DNA from 3 places in the Rhodoferax saidenbachensis genome. Region 3 is predicted to be linked to each of the others. Evidence: predicted binding sites of a transcription regulator. Region 3 holds the regulator's gene; each other region holds the start of a gene.
The links. Region 3 encodes FNR, which switches genes on or off when oxygen is low (the NO sensors DNR and NnrR bind a similar motif). Its sites were predicted from a motif close to TTGATNNNNATCAA; they were not measured.

Region 1: the regulator FNR is predicted to act here: its motif matches at 4,697-4,710, upstream of RS694_RS06010 (hemerythrin domain-containing protein).
Region 2: the regulator FNR is predicted to act here: its motif matches at 5,656-5,669, upstream of RS694_RS06215 (universal stress protein).

Annotation. Positions count from the first base shown of each region.
Region 1 covers NZ_CP019239.1:1,254,173-1,260,717, forward strand. The annotation lists gene RS694_RS05985 (IS30 family transposase) at 1-505, shown strand, start outside; gene RS694_RS05990 (NADP-dependent oxidoreductase) at 610-1,650, opposite strand; gene RS694_RS05995 (saccharopine dehydrogenase family protein) at 1,823-3,049, shown strand; gene RS694_RS06000 (hypothetical protein) at 3,055-3,660, opposite strand; gene RS694_RS06005 (hypothetical protein) at 3,844-4,068, shown strand; gene RS694_RS06010 (hemerythrin domain-containing protein) at 4,145-4,642, opposite strand; gene RS694_RS06015 (2OG-Fe dioxygenase family protein) at 4,807-5,553, shown strand; gene RS694_RS06020 (GGDEF domain-containing response regulator) at 5,572-6,545, shown strand, end outside.
Region 2 covers NZ_CP019239.1:1,298,711-1,305,255, forward strand. The annotation lists gene RS694_RS06195 (PAS domain S-box protein) at 255-2,900, opposite strand; gene RS694_RS06200 (response regulator) at 2,925-3,326, opposite strand; gene ylqF (ribosome biogenesis GTPase YlqF) at 3,482-4,462, shown strand; gene RS694_RS06210 (catalase family protein) at 4,580-5,608, shown strand; gene RS694_RS06215 (universal stress protein) at 5,730-6,170, shown strand; gene RS694_RS06220 (alpha/beta fold hydrolase) at 6,167-6,545, opposite strand, start outside.
Region 3 covers NZ_CP019239.1:1,633,177-1,639,721, reverse strand. The annotation lists gene hemN (oxygen-independent coproporphyrinogen III oxidase) at 1-1,070, opposite strand, end outside; gene fnr (fumarate/nitrate reduction transcriptional regulator Fnr) at 1,267-1,986, shown strand; gene RS694_RS07835 (hypothetical protein) at 1,993-2,256, opposite strand; gene RS694_RS07830 (FixH family protein) at 2,293-2,571, opposite strand; gene ccoG (cytochrome c oxidase accessory protein CcoG) at 2,581-4,002, opposite strand; gene ccoP (cytochrome-c oxidase, cbb3-type subunit III) at 4,072-4,983, opposite strand; gene RS694_RS07815 (CcoQ/FixQ family Cbb3-type cytochrome c oxidase assembly chaperone) at 5,004-5,141, opposite strand; gene ccoO (cytochrome-c oxidase, cbb3-type subunit II) at 5,162-5,788, opposite strand; gene ccoN (cytochrome-c oxidase, cbb3-type subunit I) at 5,801-6,545, opposite strand, start outside.

The DNA.
Region 1 (6,545 bases), 380 kb from region 3:
TCGACTGTTCCCTGGTCACTGGGAAGGTGACTTGATCAAAGGAGCAGGCAACCTCAGTGCTGTGGGCACCCTGGTAGAGCGCAGCACCCGGCTCCTGATGTTGGTAAAGCTGCCGCATCCCAACCCAGCCACTGCAGCCCACGTGCTGCAAGCGTTTACGGACAAGCTCAACGGTATTGCCAAGCCTATGCGCCAAACACTGACTTATGACCGGGGGCGTGAGATGGCTCACCATGCGCAATTGACAGCCAACACCGGGGTTGCCGTGTATTTCTGTGATCCGCACAGTCCTTGGCAGCGTGGCACCAATGAGAACACCAACGGTTTGGTACGACAGTTCCTGCCAAAGGGGACAGACCTGTCGGGTTACAGCCAGGAGCAACTCGACGGGATTGCTGACTTGATGAATGGACGGCCTCGCAAGACGCTGGGCTGGTTGACTCCGCTGGAGGTGTACGGCCAGTGGCTGGCCAAGCTTGAGCACTCTCCTGACTCCATCCAATAAACTCAGCTTGTGTTGCACTTGGATTTGACTCCGCCCCCCGTGGAATATGCGCAGCCAGCTATTGAAAAAATAGCAAGTTGCGTATCTCCCACGCACTGGATGCGTCAGTCCTTGGCGACTTCCAGCACCAGCTTGCCGAAGTTCTCGCCGTTGAACAGCTTGAGCAGCGTGTCGGGGAAGGTGTTCAGGCCCACCACCACGTCTTCCTTGCTCTTCATGCGGCCGTCCTTCAGGTAGCCCGCCATCTCGGCCACGGCCAGGTGGTAGCGGTCGGCGTAGTCGAACACCACAATACCCTCCATACGCGCGCGGTTGACCAACAGGCTCAGGTAGTTCTTGGGGCCTTGCACGGCGGTCGTGTTGTTGTACTGGCTGATCGCGCCGCAGATGATGATGCGTGCGCCGCGTGTGATCTTGGCCAAAACGTCGTCGAGGATTTCGCCGCCCACGTTGTCAAAGTAAATATCCACGCCCTTGGGGCAGTGTTCTTTCAGTCCCGCACGCACACTGCCTGCGCCAGCCTTGTAGTCGATGCAGGCGTCAAAGCCCAGCTCTTTCACGACCCATTCGCACTTGGCCGCACCACCGGCAATGCCGACCACGCGGCAACCCTTGATCTTGGCCATCTGGCCCACGGTCTGGCCCACGGCACCGGCAGCACCCGACACCACCACGGTTTCACCGGCCTTGGGCAGACCCACATCCATCAGACCAAAGTAGCCGGTCATGCCGGGCATACCCAATACGTTGAGCCATTGAGTGGGCGTGCCTACGCGCAGATCAATCTTGAACAGGCCGTTGCGCTTCATCTCGTCCTGCGCCACGGTGATGTACTCCTGAATGCCGAAGCCGGCGCTCACATAGTCGCCCACGGCAAAAGCGGGGTTCTTGGACGCAATGACCTTGCCCACGCCACCGGCGCGCATGACTTCACCAATGCCCACGGGCGGGATATAACTTTTGCCTTCGTTCATCCAGCCGCGCATGGCCGGGTCCAGCGACAGCGCCAGCGTCTTGAGCGTGACGCCGCCTTCGGCAGGTTCGGCCACCGCCTCGGTGGTGTGGCTCCAGTTGGCAGCCGTGGGCATGCCCACAGGGCGGGCGGCGAGGCGGATCTGGTGGTTGACGAGATTGGCGAGGGACATGACAAAACTCCGGTCTGAAATAGGGGGCACCCGCCTGGGGGCGGTACAGGAGGCGCATCGTAGCCTGCCTGGGGGTGTACCGGCGTAGCCTGCGCGACAGACACTGTTGGCCAAAGGACTGCCGCTTCTGGCGTTTGGGTCTATCCTGTGCTTTCACTTCGAGGATCTCGCAATGTCGGCACTTTCACCCTCCCGCCCGTTTGATGTCGTGCTCTACGGCGCCAGTGGTTTTGTCGGGCGCCAGACCGTGGCGTACTTCGCAAAACATCCCGATGTGCAATCGTCCGGGCTGCGTTGGGCGCTGGCCGGGCGTTCTGCCCGCAAGCTCGAAGCGGTGCGGGCTGACTGTGGTGCATTCGACGCGGGCATTGTGGTCGCCGATGCGCAGGATGCTGCGGCACTGGATGCACTGGCGCGTAATGCCAGGGTGGTGCTCAGCACGGCTGGCCCGTTTGCGCTGTATGGCAGTGAACTGGTGGCGGCCTGCGTGCGCCACGGCACGCACTATGTGGACATCACGGGTGAGACACCCTGGGCCAAAGGATTGATCGACCGTCACCATGCGGACGCGCAGCACAAGGGTGCACGCATCATCCCGTTTTGCGGTTTTGATTCCATCCCTTCCGACCTCAGCGCCCTGTTGGCCAACCAGACGATGTGGGCACGGCATGGCGAGAAGTGCACGGAGGTGAAGGCAGCGTTCAGCATCCGGGGTGGTTTCAACGGTGGCACGCTGGCTTCCTTGTTCAACATCCTGGCGACCGGGCAGGACAAGGCGCTGGCCGATCTGTTTTTGTTGAACCCCGAGGGCACACGCCCCGCGCGGCCGCAGGACCATGCGGATCCGCGCGGGCCACGCCACGATGCGGATTTTTCTGCCTGGCTGGGGCCGTTTTTCATGGCCGCGATCAACACCCGCGTGGTGCGCCGCAGTGCAGCATTGCTGGGGTATGCCCCCGACTTCAGTTACCAGGAATATTTGCGCCTGGGCCGTGGCCCGGGTGCTGCAGTCGCTTCGTCGCTGCTCAGCGCCGGTTCGTTGGCGTCCAACGCTGCACTGCGCCTGGCCCCCGTGCGTCGTCTCGCCGAGAAGTGGTCACCACCGCCTGGTGCAGGCCCGTCCGAGGCCAGCATGGACGGTGGTTCTTTCCGCTGTCAGTGGGTAGGCACCAGCGCCAGCGGCCAGCAGGTGCGCGGCAGCATTGCCGACCAGGGCGACCCCGGCAACCGCGCGACCACCAAGATGGTGTGTGAGTCGGCACTGGCGCTGGCGTTACAACTGGAAGAACTGCCCGGTGGCTCTGGGCATGGTGGTTTGTTGACACCAGCCAGCGGTCTGGGTGATGTGCTGGTGCAGCGGCTGCGCGCTGCGGGAATGAAGCTGGAGATCCAGCCCTAGTTTTTTTAGTAGGGTAGCTTGAATCCGTTTTTGCCCGCATTGATGCGTTGCACCGTGGGTTTGCCATCCACCAGTTGGGCTGACAGCGAAACACTGGCGCCGGGCACCAGCAGGCTGCGGTCGCCCGGCCGGAAGGTCACCACCGGCGCGTCTTCGGGCACCACGATCAGCATCGCGCCGTCCTTGTATTTCAACTGCAGGCGCCGTCCGTTGGCGGCGGCGCTGACTTCGGCCACGGTGGCATTGGTCATGGTGCTTTGCGGTAGCAGGTCAAATGGGCGGTGGCCCTCACCCGCACCGCGCGCCGATTCGGGAAACACCGTCACGGCGATGGCGCGCTGGCTGCCGTCGGCCTGGGGCAAGGCGGCCGTGCCAATGAAGCTGCCGGGCTGGATGTCGGCCAGCGCAATCGGGTAGACCTCGGTGACCACCAGCGCTGCAGGTAATAGCAACTCGACCACTTCACCGCTGCGGTCTTTCACGGTCAATGTGCTGGCGCTGACGGATTGCACGGTGCCGCGCATGCGCACGGTGGCTGGTGCCTGGGCCCATGCGGCGCTAGCGGCGCAGTACAGGATGGATAGGAGTGCGGCGTGCAGGCGGGTCATCATGGCAATGGGCTCCGTGGGGGACTGTGATGCAGTCTACAGCGCGCCCACGGCGCTTCGTAAATATACGTAAACCCGGTCAACGGGTATTTCGCTGTTCCGTTGGAGGTGTAAGCCCGGGATATCTCTGGCTCGCTCAACAAGGTCGGAGCACATGCGGCCTTTGTGTATGCGGGAAAATAAACCATGTTGAATATCAAAACTCTGATCGTTGCCACCCTGATGACCGGCGCTGCCGCTGCTTCGTTTGCCCAGGCTGCGCCTGCTGCACCGGCCAAACCTGCGGCTCCCGCAGTGGCGGCCACACCGGCGGCAGCACCTGTCGCCGCAGCCACACCGGCCGCCAAGAAAAAGGCCCATGTGGCCAAAGCCAAGAAGGCCAAAGCCAAAAAGGCCGCTATGCCAGCGTAATACGCTGATTTCGCGCAAAGCGACCAAGGCACCCGGGAAACCGGGTGCCTTTTTTCATGCGGCCGCCACTGTTAGCTTATGCGGCTTCACCACAACCGCCGCCACAGCCGTGTATCGCTTGCAGAGGCAGGTGTTCGTGCTGGCTGAGCGCGCCGGTTTCGGGGTCGTAACCGGCTGATCGCAGGTGCAAGGCCAGCGATGCGTCCATGCTTTGCGCATGCTGCGGAAACCACAGGCCCAGTTCACGCGCCATGTGGCGTACTACCGCCAGATCGCCGCCGTGCCCGCTGGCCTCACCCTCACGCATCACCTGCAGGATGACCTTGTGCTGGGTAGCGTGGCAGTTGCCCGCAGCAAAGCCGGTGTCCTGCATCCACTGGTCTTCGCGGTCAAAGTGCTCCTGGGTGTGGGCAATCAGGGCCGACCAACTGGGCAGCAGCACCTCGTCGGTTGCGTGCACCACCTCGGCCAGCAAGGCCACAAACTCCTGGTGGGTGGCGTCCATCACCGGCATGTCCAGCACCAGGGCGTCGCTCCACTGCAGGGTGTCGGGATGGTTGGCGGTGGTCATCATGGCGGTTTCTCCAAATAGGGAAGGCCAGATTACCCAGTGACGCCGTCGGGCGTCTTGACCCACATCAGTCGGCGTGCAGTCTTCTCGGTTGATAATGCCGCGCAGCCCGTGTGTGGCTGGACTTTGGTGCCTTGTTCCCAGCCTTACTCTGCTTGACGCCCGCCATGACCCTGTCTTTCTCGCCTCCCGCCATCGCCAGCCCCCAGGATCTGGACGCCACCCTGCGTACCCAGGGTTATGCGGTGGTGGCGCCGCAGCATGTGGCCCAGTTGGCAAGGCTGGATCTGGCGGCACTACTGGCCTGGCGCCCGCTGTGGGACGACCTGCCGCCCGATGCCTATCTGCGTGATGGCGGCCGCTACCGCCGCCGCCGCCATGCCTGTTTTGTGGTGGAAGGCGCTGCCGTGGCGCTGGCCCCGCACCGCCCGCACTGGCAGCCGGTCGAGTACAACGCCCTGCATGGTGGCATGCAACGCCACTTTGAACCCATGCAGGCCGCGCTGGTGGCACAACCCGCCTGGCAGCAACTGCTGGTTTGGCTGGGCCAGGTGGCCAGTGCGCTCAAAGGCCCGCAGACCTGGTACACCGAGGCGCACCAGTTCCGCATTGACACCACCGACGGCATTGGCCGCCCCACACCCGAAGGTGCGCACCGCGACGGCGTGGACCTGGTGGCGGTGTTTCTGGTGGGCCGCGAGGGCGTGAAGGGCGGCGAAACGCGCGTCTTCGAGGCCGATGGCCCCAATGGACAGCGCTTCACGTTGACCGAGCCCTGGTCCCTGCTGTTGCTGGACGACCCGCGTGTGGTCCACGAGTCCACCCCCATCCAGCCAGTGGCCGAAGGCGGCCACCGTGATACGCTGGTGGTGACCCTGCGTGCCGGTAATTTTCAGGGCGAACCCGCGCGCTGAACCCCAGGTAACCCTTCCATGTCCTGCACCCCCGAAGACCTCCAAAAACGCTGCCAGGAGCTGGCCGCCAAATGGCAAACCTGCACCCGTCAAACCGGGTTGGACAGTTTTGTCGAATTCGCTGTGTCGGTGTCCAGCTTCACCGAATTTCTGGAGGGGCATGGCCTGTCGGGTTTGCACCAGAGTGCACACTCGCTGGAGCAAAAGGTGCTTTCGCTGATGGACCAACTGATGGACCCCTCGGGCGGAGGCGCACTGTCGGCCGATGCCAGCACGCTGCTCAACGCGCAGGTGCAGGAGTTCGCCGGAAGGGTCCAGGCGTTTGTCCAGGGACATTCTTCCCACCTGACCGAACGCCGCCACGCGCGCGACGCCACCCCGGATGCAGAGCCGGTCAGCACGCTGGAGCTGCCCAAGAACATTGCCTTTGTGACCGATACCCCCACCGCCTGGAAAGACCTGGTCGCCCAGGTCGGCTTCTTCCATGTGCAGGTGGAGATGGTGGGCACCGCGCAGACGCTAGCCGCTGCGCCGGAGCCGGCCATGGTGCTGGTGGACGCGGCCAACCGCCCGCTGACGGCGTTTGTGGCCCAGGTGCAGACACTGCGCGGCCAGTTTTCTGCCAGCAACATCGTGGGCGTGAATGTGGGCGTGGATTTCGAGAGCCAGCAGCAGGCGCTCAGCGCGGGCTGCGACGCCTGTTTTGCCACCGGTACCCAGCACGCGGCCATCATGGCGCGCATCGTCAAGCTGTGCAGCAACGAAGAAGAGCCAGCTTACCGCGTGCTGGTGGTGGAAGACTCCAAGACCGCCGGCGCGATGATCCGCCGCACCCTGTCCGAGGCGGGCATCGAGTCGCTGGCCATCACGCGCCCGCAAGATGTACTGACTGCGCTGGTGTCCTTCCAGCCCGACCTGGTGTTGATGGACATGTACATGCCCGGCTGCACCGGTGTGGAGGTGACTCGGGTGATTCGCCAGCACGCCGAGTT
Region 2 (6,545 bases), 330 kb from region 3:
TCGTTAAAACAGCGCCAATCTAGGCGCGCGACGACGCCCAGACTGGCCGTCTGGGCTAGGAGTGCAACAACGATTGGCACTGTTTTAACCCCGTTCCCTTCGGGTTGTGGCCAAAACTGCCATGCGCGGCGTTGCAAAACCTTGCCGGGGGGATACCCCGGCTGTGTTTCGCGCCTTGCGCATGACAGTTTTGATCCGCAACGCATCTTGTAAAAATAGTGTGAACAGGCCCTAGTGTGCGGGATGTTGGCATGTCAGACCTTGACGATGAAGCGGGTGCCCTTGCCGGTGCCGCTGTGCACCTGGATTCTGCCGCCGTGCAGGTCCACCGAGTTTTTGACGATGGCCAGGCCCAAGCCGGTGCCCTGGATATCGCCCACATTGCTGGCGCGGTGGAAGGATTCAAACAAGTGCGGGATTTCTTCGGCCGGAATACCGATGCCCTGGTCCGACACTTCCATGACCCATTGCCCGTCTTCGCGTGTCACCCGGAAGCGCACTTCTCCGCCTTCGGGCGAATACTTTATGGCGTTGGAGAGCAGGTTGCCAAAAATGTGGCGCAGCAGCTTTTCGTCAAACAGGCCGACGGAGGGCAGATCGACAAAGTCGCTGACCAGGGTGCAGTGGGTCTTGGGGTGCTGGGTGCGTGCATCGTCCATGAGGGCGTGGCACAGCGGGATCAGGTCGATCTCACGGGGCTGGAACTCCAGCATCTGCGCATCGACTTTGCCCAGCAGCAACACGCGGTCCAGCATGCGGGTCATGCGGTGTACGCTGTTTTCAATGGTTTGCACCACCTCGGCCTTGTCGGCCGCGGGCAGGCGGTCGCCGTAGTATTTGAGCAGTTCGGCCGACGACAGGATGGTGGCCAGTGGCGTGCGGAACTCGTGGCTGGTCATGGCCACAAACCGCGAGCGAAGTTCGTTCAGCTCTTTTTGCTGCTCCAGCGCGGCCCGGGTGCTCTGTTCGGCCTTGATGCGCTCGGTGATGTCCAGAAAGGTCCAGATGATGCCGGAGTCCGGGTCGCGGTCGCGCACACAGCGCCCGGCCATTTGTACCCAGAGGATTTCGCCGTTGCGCCGCTTGAGCGGGCGCTCGTTGGTGTAGGTGCCGCTAGAGACCATGGCCGCGCGCTGCTCTTCGCCCCAGCGTTCCCAGGTCTCGCGGTCGGAGTGCACCATCAGGGTGGACTGGCCGATCAGCTCTTCGCGCGTGTAGTCCACCATCTCGGCAAACTTGTCATTGACCCACTGGTGTTTGCGGTCCACCGACAGCACGATGCCGACCAGCGCACTTTGCAGGATGGCTTCACGTTCGGAGGAGGTGCGTTGCAGGTCGGCCTCGCCCTGTTTGCGTTCGGTGATGTCGGAGAAGAAGGTCAGCGTGGCGGGGGTGCCGTCCCAGGGGACGACGGTAACGCCTATATCAATCCAGCGCACCACGTTGTCTGGCAGCAGCAGGCGAATTTCATAGCGGTTGGGAATTTCCTCGCCCGCCAGCCGGCGCTTGCGCCGGTCGTCCACCATGGCGTGGTCATCGGGGTGGATGCGGTGCAGGTAGCCCTCGCGCAGCAAGTCCTCGCGTGTCATTTGCAGCAGCTCGGCTGCGCGGAAGTTGGCAAACACAAAGCGTGCGTCCTGCACCACCAGCATGCCTTCGCCGGAGTGCTCGATCACCGCGCGGTAACGTTCTTCCGAGCGGTGCAGGGCCTGTGTCATGGCCTTGCGTTCGGTCACATCGGAGAAGAAGGTGATGGTGGCAGGCTGGCCATTCCAGGGCACGACCGACACACCCAGCTCGATCCAGCGCACGCTGCCGTCGTCAAACAGCAGGCGCACCTCGTAACGGCTGGGCACTTCTTCACCCGCCAGGCGGCGGTTGCGGCGCTCCTGGATCAACTTATGGTCATCGGGGTGCACGCGGTGCAGGAAGCCCACTTTCAGAATGGTCTCGGGGTCCATGTGGGTGAGTTCGGCCGCGCGCCGGTTGGCATACACCAGCCGGTCACCTTGCAGCACCACCATGCCCGAGTCCACATGTTCGATCACCGCGCGGTAGCGTTCTTCGGAGCGCTGCAGCGCTTCCTGAATCTGTTTGCTTTCGGTGATTTCGGAAAAGAAGGTCAGCGTGGCCATACCCCCTTCCCAGAACACTGGCTTGGGGCGGATGTCGAGCCAGCGCTCTACACCGTCGCGGCCGACGTGGCGTGCCTCGTAGTGGGTGGCGATGGTGCGGCCCTGGGCCAGGTTGGCGCGCAGCTCCAACACGGCGGCGCGGTCATCCGGGTGGATCCAGTCCACCGGGTCGGAGCCAATGATGTCCTCATTGGGAATACGCAGGATGTCGCTGGCCTGGCGGTTGGCAAACACGATGCGGTTGGCCTTGGCCACAAACATGCCTTCACCCAGGTGTTCCACCACAGAGCGGTAGCGCTCCTCGGAGGTGCGCAGGGACTCCTGGGCGCGGTGGCGTTCGGACACATCACGCACCGAGGCGCCGAAGCCTCCACCCAGTTCTCTGGAGATGTTCCAGATCGAGAGCTCGATGGGGAAGATGCGCCCATCCTTGTGCTGGGCCTCGATCTCGATGATGCGGTTGAGCACCCGGGCCTCCCCGGTCTGTACGAAGCGGCGCATCCCCTTTTCATGGGCCTCACGGTACTGCGCGGGAATGATCAGGTCCGACATGCGCTTGCCCATGGCTTCTTCGCGCGCCCAGCCCAGCACACGTTCGGCGCCGGGGTTCCAGTCGGTCACCATGCCTTCGGTGTCCATGCCCAGAATGGAGTCGGGCGCTGACCCCAGCAGGCCTTCGAGATGGTTTTCGCGTGCCTGCAACTGGCGCACGGTGTCAGCCAGTGTGCTCGGGTTCTGCGGCGGCTGGCTGTTGTTGGGGTGCATGCGTCAAACCTGTGGAGGCGATGGTCAGGGCGTAGGAACCGGGGGCAGGTCCAGCACGGTGCGAATGCGGTGCTCCAGCAGAGCCGCGGTAAAGGGCTTGATGATGAAGTCCGTCACGCCGCCAGCGATAGCGCTCTTGACCTGGTCCGTGGCGTTCTCGCCGGTGATCATGACGAAAGGCATGGTGGCGTACTTCTCATGGCGGCGCACGGTTTCCAGCAGCTCTCGCCCCGACATCTTGGGCATGTTCCAGTCACACAGCACCAGGTCATAACCATGCGCCTGGATCAGTGACCAGGCTTCTTCACCGTTGCGGGCAATGGTGACTTTGGTAAATCCCATAGCGCCGAGCAGACGGCGCACGATGTTGCGCATCTCCTCCATGTCTTCCACCAGCAGCAGGCTGGCATTCAAAGGTGTGTTCACGTCAGGGGGTTCCCGTCAAAATAAGACCCGTGGGAGAAGCCGGTTGCGCAAATTCTGGTTCAGGCCAAAAGTGTAGCCGCAACGGTGTGGGGCGCCGCCCCAATCTGCCCGACAATCGCGTACTCAGTTTCCCTCCCCCAAGAAAGAGCAAAGGCATGGCCATTCAGTGGTTCCCAGGGCATATGCACCTGACCCGCAAGGCAATTCAGGAACGCATCAAGGACATTGATGTGGTGATTGAATTGCTGGACGCACGCCTGCCCGGCTCCAGCGCCAACCCCATGCTGGCCGACATGACCGCTGGCAAACCTGCGCTAAAGGTCTTGAATAAGCAAGATCTGGCCGATCCAGCGCGCACGGCGATATGGTTGGCGCATTTCAATGCCCAGCCCGGTACACGTGCTTTGGGGCTGGACGCCAGCATGACCACGCCCGCCAAGGCCCTGGTGGAGGCCTGCTTTGCCCTCGCCCCCACGCGGGGCGGCAGCATGGCCAAGCCCATGCGGGTGCTGATCTGCGGCATTCCCAATGTGGGTAAGTCCACCCTGATCAACACGCTCAAAGGCAAACGCTCGGCCAAGACCGGCGATGAGGCCGGCGTGACCAAGATCGAGCAGCGCATCGTGCTGCAAGACGCTTTCTACCTGTTCGACACGCCCGGCGTGTTGTGGCCGCGCATCATCGTGGCCAAGAGCGGCTACAACCTGGCGGCCAGCGGTGCCATTGGCAAAAACGCCTTCGACGAAGAAGAGGTGGCGCTGGAACTGCTGGACTACCTGCGCCAGCACTACCCCGCCGCCGTGGAGGCACGCTACAAGCTCAGCGGTGTGGCGGATATGACCGACGAAGAATTATTGGCCGCCATCGGCCGCAAGCGTGGCGCGTTGCAAAGCGGCGGCAAGATCAATCTGCAAAAAGCGGCCGAGATCGCTATCCACGATTTCCGCTCGGCTGTGCTGGGCCGCATCACGCTGGAAACCCCCGAGCAGTTTGCCCAGTGGCTGGCAGCGGGCCAGAAGATAGACGCCGAGCGCCAGGTCAAGAAAGACGCCATTGAACTGGACCGCCAGATCCGCTTCAAGAAGGTTCCACGGCCACCGCGCAAGCCCGAGCCGGAAGACGAGATTTCAGACTAAATCGGCCTCCAGCCCTTGTGGAGGTTGCGCAAGCAGCTATGAAAATAGTAGCGGTTTGAGCGACTGCAGGCGTAGACCAACGCCCCGAAGGTGACAATTGCGCGGGCAGCGCTTAGCATGCGCACACTTCCACCCACCCAAGGCAGACCGATGGCCAAAGACTTCACCCCCAGCACCCAGTGGCAAGAGCAGGTGGAGGCCGATGAAGCCCAGCGCTTCACCGCTTACGGCCAGCAGTTTGTTGCCATCCAGGCGCGCAAGTCCGCCAAATTCGGCCCTGGCCGTGCGCTGCACCGCAAACAACTGGTAGCGGCCAAGGGCACGCTGGAGGTGCTCAGCAACATTCCGAAGTTTGCGCAGCATGGCCTGTTTGCCACACCCGGAACCCATGATGTGCAGGTGCGGCTGTCCAACGGCGGCATGGACCGTGCGCCCGACAAGATGCCCGATATACGCGGTTTTTCCTTGCGTGTGTTTGGCGTACACGGCGACTCGGCACTGGGCCTCGGTCCGGCCAAGAGCCAGGACTTCACGCTGATCAACCAGGAGCAGTTCGCCTTTCCCAAAAGCGCGGAGTTTGTGGACTTTGTGGTGGCGGCATCCGGTGGCAATGGCAACCTGCTGAAATTCCTGTTGAAACGCTACGGCCTGCTGGGTGGACCGGCGCGTTTACTCAAGTTGCTCAAGTCCGTGGGCCGCTCGTTTGGTGGTTTTGCCACTGAACCGGTGTTCAGCGCCGTGCCTATCGCTTGCGGCCCTTACGCTGTGCGCGTGCGTCTGCTGCCGTCGGACGGCAATGGCAAGGCTACGCCCGGTGCCAATGCCGACTGGGGCGCCGATTTCAGCGCGCGCCTGAAAGGCCAGCCACTGACCTGGGAGCTGCAGTTGCAGCCCTTTGTGCGCGAAGATCTGACTCCGATTGAAGATGCCTCCGTCAACTGGCCCAGCCCCTACACCACGGTGGCGCGTCTCACCTTGCCCCGGCAGGACACGGCGTCAGCTGCCGGTACCGCCCTGGCCGCCGAAGCGGAGGCAGCGGTGTTTGATCCCTGGCAGGCCCTGGCCGCGCACCGCCCGCTGGGTGACGTGCAGCGCGCACGCAAGGTGGTGTATTTCGAGAGCCAGAAGGGCCGCGGCGCGGTCTAACGCCCGCACCTGGGTAGGTGGCGGCAGGATCTTCGCCGAGGCTATTGCTGATCCAGATCAAGGTTGCAGCCGCGAAACCGACGCACTATGGAAGTCTTCCATACCGTTGAAAGAGGATTCCATGTTCCAACACATTTTGCTGGCCACAGATGGCTCCGCAGCGTCTGCCCACGCGGCCACCCTGGCAGTCGGGCTGGCACGTACCCATGGCGCCCGCCTCACGGCCCTGTACGTGGCCGACCCTTACCCCTATCTCGGTATTGGTGAGGTCAATCCTATGGGCTTTGAGGCCTACCAGGCCGCAGGCCAGCAACTCGCAAGCCAGGCGCATGCACAGGTGGAGGCTTTGTGCCAACAAGGCGGCGCCATCGTGCCGCTGCAGGTCAAGCTGGTCGAAGAAGTGGCCGCAGCCCGCGGTATCGTGGAGACCGCCCGTACCGATGGGGCTGACCTCATCGTGCTGGGCTCCCACGGGCGTTCAGGCATTGCACGGCTGATGCTGGGCAGTGTGGCCAACAAGGTGGTGGCCGAGTCCAGCGTGCCGGTACTGGTCGCGCGCTAAGTCTGTTGCGTTGATGCGCTCGCTGCCAGCCAGTCTTTGACACAGGTGTTGAAGGCCGCAGGCTGGTTCAGCATGACCCAGTGCCCGGTGGCAAAACCGCGTGTCGTTGAGGGCGGATGTGTATTCAGTTGCGTCAGCCATTGCGGTGAATGGAACATGAAGGGTTTGTGCTCGCCGTACAGGTACAGGGTAGGGCATTGCAGATCCACCGGCGCGGTGTGGCGCAGTCCGCCGGCCACGCCCATCCAAGCCATGGCGTATGGAAAGTTCATGGACCAATGGATGGCGTCTGCCGGTGTGGGGCAGCGCATGGCGCGCGCCATCCAGCGTGTCATGCGTGTTGCAAAGCCATCGCTGAGCCAACGGCCCACTTGC
Region 3 (6,545 bases):
AGAAAATCGTAATACTCGTCCAGGGTTTTGGCGTTCTGGCTGTAGGTGGCGCCAATGCGCCCTATGGACGACACGCCCAGACCGATCAGGTCGCAGTCTGGCTGTGTGCTGTAGCCTTGGAAATTGCGGTGCAGGCGCCCCTGGCGTTTGGCCACGGCCAGTGCGTCATCGGGCAAGGCAAAGTGGTCCATACCCACGTACACATAACCGGCCGACAAAAATGCCGCCAGCGAACGCGACTGCATGGACACCTTGGCTGCGGCATTGGGCAGCTCGACGGTGGCAATGCGGCGCTGGGGCTTGAAGCGCTCTGGCAAATGGGCATAGGCGTACAGGGCGATGCGGTCGGGGCGCAACTGGTTCACCTGGGCCAGCGTGCGATCAAACGACTCGGGGCTTTGCTGCGGCAAGCCGTAAATCAGGTCCACGTTGATGGACTCGAAGCCGCGCACACGTGCCGCCTCCACCAGCGCAAACACCTGCTCGGCCGGCTGCACGCGGTGCACCGCCTTTTGCACTGCCGGGTCAAAGTCCTGCACCCCAAAGCTCAGGCGGTTGAAGCCCAACTCAGCCAGCGTGTCCAGCCGCTTCACGTCAATGGTGCGGGGGTCTACCTCAATGGAGTACTCACCACCTGGCGCAAAGTTGAAACTGCGGCGCAGCATGTCCATGAGCTCCCGCAGTTCCCCGTCGTTCAAAAACGTGGGGGTACCGCCGCCCAGGTGCAACTGGCTCACCGTTTGCCCGCGCCCTATCAGTGCGGTGTGCAGGTCCACCTCGCGGCTCAGGTACCGCAAATAGGCGGTGGCACGGTCATGGTGTTTGGTGATGATCTTGTTGCAGGCGCAGTAGTAGCACAGTGATTCACAGAACGGTATGTGCACGTACAACGACAAGGGCAAAGCCAGCGCCGCTGCACCGCTGCGCCGCTGGGCAAGTGCCTGGGCGTAGTCGTCGGCGCCAAAAGCTTCGACAAACCGGTCTGCGGTGGGGTACGAGGTATAGCGCGGCCCTGCCACATCAAAGCGGCGCAACAGGTCATCGGGTATGCGTTCTACGGTGGGCTGCATGGTATTTCCTCTACGAGCAGCCACTGTGCCGCAGGCGGTCCGAAATGCCATTGACGTGTGTCAAGGAACCTTAAGGTTAAGAAGCACATAATCGGGTTTGTACTCAGGGGACCCCATGCTTGAAAACGCCAAACCTAGCTCTGTAGCGGCCGCGCCAAAATCTGCGCAAGTCGAGACGACTGGCAAGGTGATCGCTATCACTCCCTTGACCATCAAGGTCGCCTGCTCCAACTGCAATCTGCGTGAGCTGTGCATGCCCATGGGGCTCAGTGATGCCGAGCTGGACCGCATCGACGATGTGGTGGCCAGCCGCCGCAAGGTCAAACGCGGCGGCATCCTGTTTCGCAATGGCGAAAAGTTCACCAGCCTCTACGCGATTCGCACCGGCTTTTTCAAGACCTGTGTAGCGTCCGAGGACGGGCGCGACCAAGTCACGGGCTTCCAAATGGCCGGCGAAGTCATGGGGCTGGATGGCATCGTGAACGACTACCACACCTGCGACGCCGTGGCACTAGAAGACGCCGAAGTCTGTGTGATGCCGTTTGACCGCATCGAAGAACTGTCGCGCGAGATCAATTCATTGCAACGCCATGTGCACAAGATCATGAGCCGCGAGATCGTGCGCGAAAACGGCGTCATGCTGTTGCTGGGTAGCATGCGTGCTGAAGAGCGGCTTGCCGCCTTTTTGCTCAACCTGGTGCAGCGGCTGCACGCGCGCGGCTTCTCGCAGTCGGAGCTGGTATTGCGCATGACGCGCGAAGAGATTGGCAGCTACCTGGGGCTGAAACTCGAGACGGTGAGCCGCACCTTTTCAAAATTTGTGGACGATGGCATTGTGGAAGTCAAACAGCGCCACGTGCGCATCCTCAACGCTGAGAGCCTTAAGGACATCGTGAATCCCAAGGTTTGTGACTAGCGCACCTCAAGAAGACGGTGTCTTCGCTGCCTCCACGTCGTTGATTTCTTTGGCGGACAAGGACAGCAGCAGCGTCAGGGCTCCGCCGAGGCCCAGTACCAGCCAGAACACGAAAAACGACACGGTGTAGACCGTCTGGCGTGACAGCTCCAACTGTTGTCCAAACCAGGAAAGCTCTTGGGGATCAGCCAGACTGAACACCAATACTTCCATCACGCCCGCCATCAAGAAAGCGGGCCAGATGATCCACATCAGACGCTTGTACAGCATAGGTGCGCCTTTCTGTTCAAACGACAGTGGCGGCATTCATGGCGCATCTGTCGGCCGGGGCACACCCGTGGCGGCATGGTTGCGCCCCTGCATGGCGGGCGCCAGGCTGGCCGGGTCGGCGCTGAGTTCCTTGTTGATTTCCACGCCTTTGCGGTAGTAGTCCTCATCCATGACCGGGTCCGGGCGGGTTATCGCCAGATAGAGGGTGATGAAACTCGCCACCACCACAATCGCGGGCCCGGCCACCACCAGCCAGACGTGGCCGAATTTCCACCAAGGTGCAGGCCGGACTTCGGAATGGGGGGATGCAGACATGGCGACTCCTTAACGGGGAACAATAAAGACCGATTTTTCGGACACGGTCGCAGTACCGGACTGCGCCTGCACTTCAAACTGAATGGTGTGGGAGCCGGGTGATGCAGCATCGAAAGGTGCCTGCAATCGCACGGCTACCCAGCGCGACTGGGTGGACTCCACGGTCACATCCTGCTCGGACGCCACCTGCAAGCCGGGCACACCACCCGCCGCAATGTGGAAGGTTTGAGAGGCCTCGGTCGCATTCATGATCTGCAGGCGGTACACGTTCTCGATACGCCCACCCGCAGCGATACGGGCCAAAGATCCGCGGTCACGCACCACGTCCACCTTGAAAGGCGTGCGCAGTGCCAGGCTCACCAGCATGGCCACCACGATGGCGCCCAATATGGCGGTGTAAATCAATATCCGCGGCCGCAGCACATGGCGCAGCACCTGTTTGCCCGTCCACTTCTGGTCCACTGCGTTCTGGGTGGAGTACTTGATCAATCCTGGCGCATAGCCCATCTTGTCCATGACGGTGTCGCATACATCGGCACACGCACCACAGCCGATACATTCGTACTGCAACCCATCCCGAATATCGATCCCCGTGGGGCACACCTGCACACACAGGCTGCAGTTCACACAGGCCCCCAGATTCAGCGAGACCGGATCGGCCTTGCGCGAACGGGCACCGCGTGGCTCGCCGCGCGCCTCGTCGTAGGTCACGATCAGGGTGTCCTTGTCGAACATCGCACTCTGGAAGCGCGCATACGGGCACATGTGTTTGCACACCTGCTCGCGCATGTAACCTGCGTTGCCGTAGGTGGCGAAACCGTAGAACAAGGTCCAGAAAACTTCCCACGATCCCATATTGCGCTGGACCACTTCCAGGCCCAGGGCGTGGATGGGCGTGAAGTAACCCACAAAGGTAAAGCCAGTCCATAGCGCGACAGCAATCCAGAGAAACTGTTTGGCGCTCTTACGCCACACCTTGTTCCAGTTCCAGGGACCCGCGTCCAGTCGCATGCGTGCGGAGCGGTCCCCTTCGGTCTGTTTCTCCAGCCAGAGAAATATCTCGGTATAGACGGTCTGCGGACAGGCATAACCACACCACAGGCGTCCCGCCACCGCCGTGAACAGGAACAGCGAGAAAGCCGAGATGACCAACAACCCGGTGAGGTAGATGAAGTCCTGCGGGTACAGAACCAGATTGAAGATGTAGAAGCGCCGCGCGCCCAGGTCAAACAGCACAGCTTGGCGCTGGCCCCACTCCAGCCAGGGCAAGCCATAAAACACGATCTGGGTCAGAAATACGAAGATCCAGCGCCAGCGCGTGAAACGCCCCGACACGCTGCGCGGGTAGATCTTCTTGTGCGCCTCGTACAGCGACACCATCTCCGCATCAGCCCCTTCTGGTGGCTCAATCGGCCCCCGGTCGGGTGACACGGCGATGGGAATCACTGTTCGGGGAGAAGCGTCGTGGGATACCAAAGCAAGGTCTCGGTGTATAGGTTCCTACTTGGCCTGCGAGCGGTTGGACAAACCCCACACATAAGAGGCCAGCACGTGGATCTGGGGTTCGGTCAGCTTCTCGCCCTGCGCAGGCATCTGGTTGACTTTGCCATTGGTGACCATGGCAATGATGGCGTTTTCACCATAACCATGCAGCCAGATGTCGTCTGCCAGGTTGGGCGCACCCAGGGCCGTGTTGCCCTTGCCATCCATGCCGTGGCAGGCCGCACAGGCCGCAAACTTGGATTTGCCCAGCGCTGCGCGCACCGAATCATGCGGACTGCCCGAGAGGCTGAGCACATAGTTGGCGACGTTTTTCACATCGTCGGCCGTGCCGACTGCTGCCGCCATGGGAGGCATCTGGCCGATGCGGCCCTTGGTGATGGACTCGACAATCTTGTCAGGCGTTCCGCCGTGCAACCAGTCAGCGTCCGCCAGGTTGGGGAAACCCTTGCTCCCGCGGGCGTCCGAGCCGTGGCACTGCGCGCAGTTGTTCATGAACAGGCGCTCACCAATGGCTTGGGCCTGCGGATCTTTGGACGTATCTTCCACCGACATGGCCGTGAACTTGGCATACAGAGGTGCCACTTCCGCGTTGCCTTTGGCAATTTCGCGGCTGTACTGGTCTTCCTGCGACCATTTCAACTGGCCTGCAAAATTGCCCAGACCCGGGTAAAGCGCCAGGTACACCAGCGCAAATACCACCGTGATGACAAACAGCCACACCCACCAGCGCGGCAAGGGGTTGTTCATCTCACGCAGGTCACCATCCCAGACGTGGCCGGTGGTGTTGTCATGCGCTGTCATGGCCCGGGCCTTGCCACTGAACCAGAGCAGCAGCAGGCAGGCCAGGATGCCGACCAGGGTGATGACCGAAATAAATACGGGCCAGAAATTGCTGGTGAAGTCGCTCATGGGAATTCCTTGTTCGGGGTTCAGTCCTGCTCGAAGGGCAGTTGTGCAGCTTCCGAAAAATCATCGGCACGGCGCTTGGACCAAGCCCACCAGACGATGCCGATGAAGGTGACGAAGCTGACCACGGTGGCCAGGGAGCGAAGGGTATTGATGTCCATGTTGTGCACTCCTTGGGGGGTTATTTGAGCGCCAGGCCCAGAACCTGCAGGTAGGCGATGGTGGCCTCCAGCTCGGTTTTGCCCTTGACGTCTTCCACGGATTTGGCGATCTGCTCGTCGGTGTACGGCACACCCACGGTGCGCAGTCCACGCATATGGGCGGGCAAGGCTGCAGCATCCACCGGTGTCTTTTCAAGCCAGGGGTAGGCCGGCATGTTGGACTCGGGGACCACATCACGCGGGTTGTTCAAGTGAATGCGGTGCCATTCGTCGCTGTACTTGCTACCCACACGGGCCAAGTCAGGTCCGGTGCGTTTGCTGCCCCACTGGAAGGGGTGGTCATACACCGACTCACCCGCCACCGAGTAATGACCATACCGCAGTGTTTCGGCGCGGAAGGGTCGGATCATCTGCGAATGGCAGTTGTAGCAACCTTCGCGCACATAGACGTCGCGCCCAGCCAATTGCAATGCGGTGTAAGGCTGGATGCCCTTGATCGGCTCAGTGGTGGACTTCTGGAAGAACAGCGGAACAATTTCCACCATGCCGCCCACCAGCAAGACCAGCAGGATCAGCACAATCATCAGAAAGTTGTTGGTCTCGATCTTCTCGTGCGACAAACCGGAGTTTTTGGATTCATTGGCCATTTTTGGTTCTCCTCAGGCGTGCGCCGCAGTGGCAGGAATGGTCACGGTACTGGCACGCCCGGCTGTAGCCGTTTTCAGGGTGTTCCACAACATGATCAGCATGCCGCCCAGGTAGAGCAGGCCACCCAGCAGGCGCAGCACATAGAAGGGGTAGGTCGCTTTCACCGATTCGACAAAGGTGTAGGTCAGCGTGCCATCGGGGTTGATGGCGCGCCACATCAGGCCCTGCATCACACCGGCAATCCACATAGCAGCGATATAGATCACGATACCGATGGTGGCCGTCCAGAAATGCACCTCAATGGCCTTGACGCTGTACATCTGCTTCTGGCCAAACAGGCGTGGAATCAGGTAATACATGGAGCCCATGGTCACCAAACCCACCCAGCCCAGGGCACCAGAGTGCACATGGCCAATGGTCCAGTCGGTGTAATGGGAGAGCGCATTTACAGTCTTGATGGACATCATGGGACCTTCAAACGTGCTCATGCCGTAGAAGGACAGCGACACGATCAGGAAACGCAGGATGGGGTCGTCACGCAGCTTGTGCCAGGCGCCGCTCAGGGTCATGATGCCGTTGATCATGCCGCCCCAACTGGGGGCCAGCAGGATGAGGGAGAACACCATGCCCACGGACTGTGTCCAGTCTGGCAATGCGGTGTAGTGCAGGTGGTGGGGGCCTGCCCACATGTAGGTGAAGATCAGCGCCCAGAAGTGGACGATGGACAGGCGGTAGCTGTAGACCGGGCGACCGGCC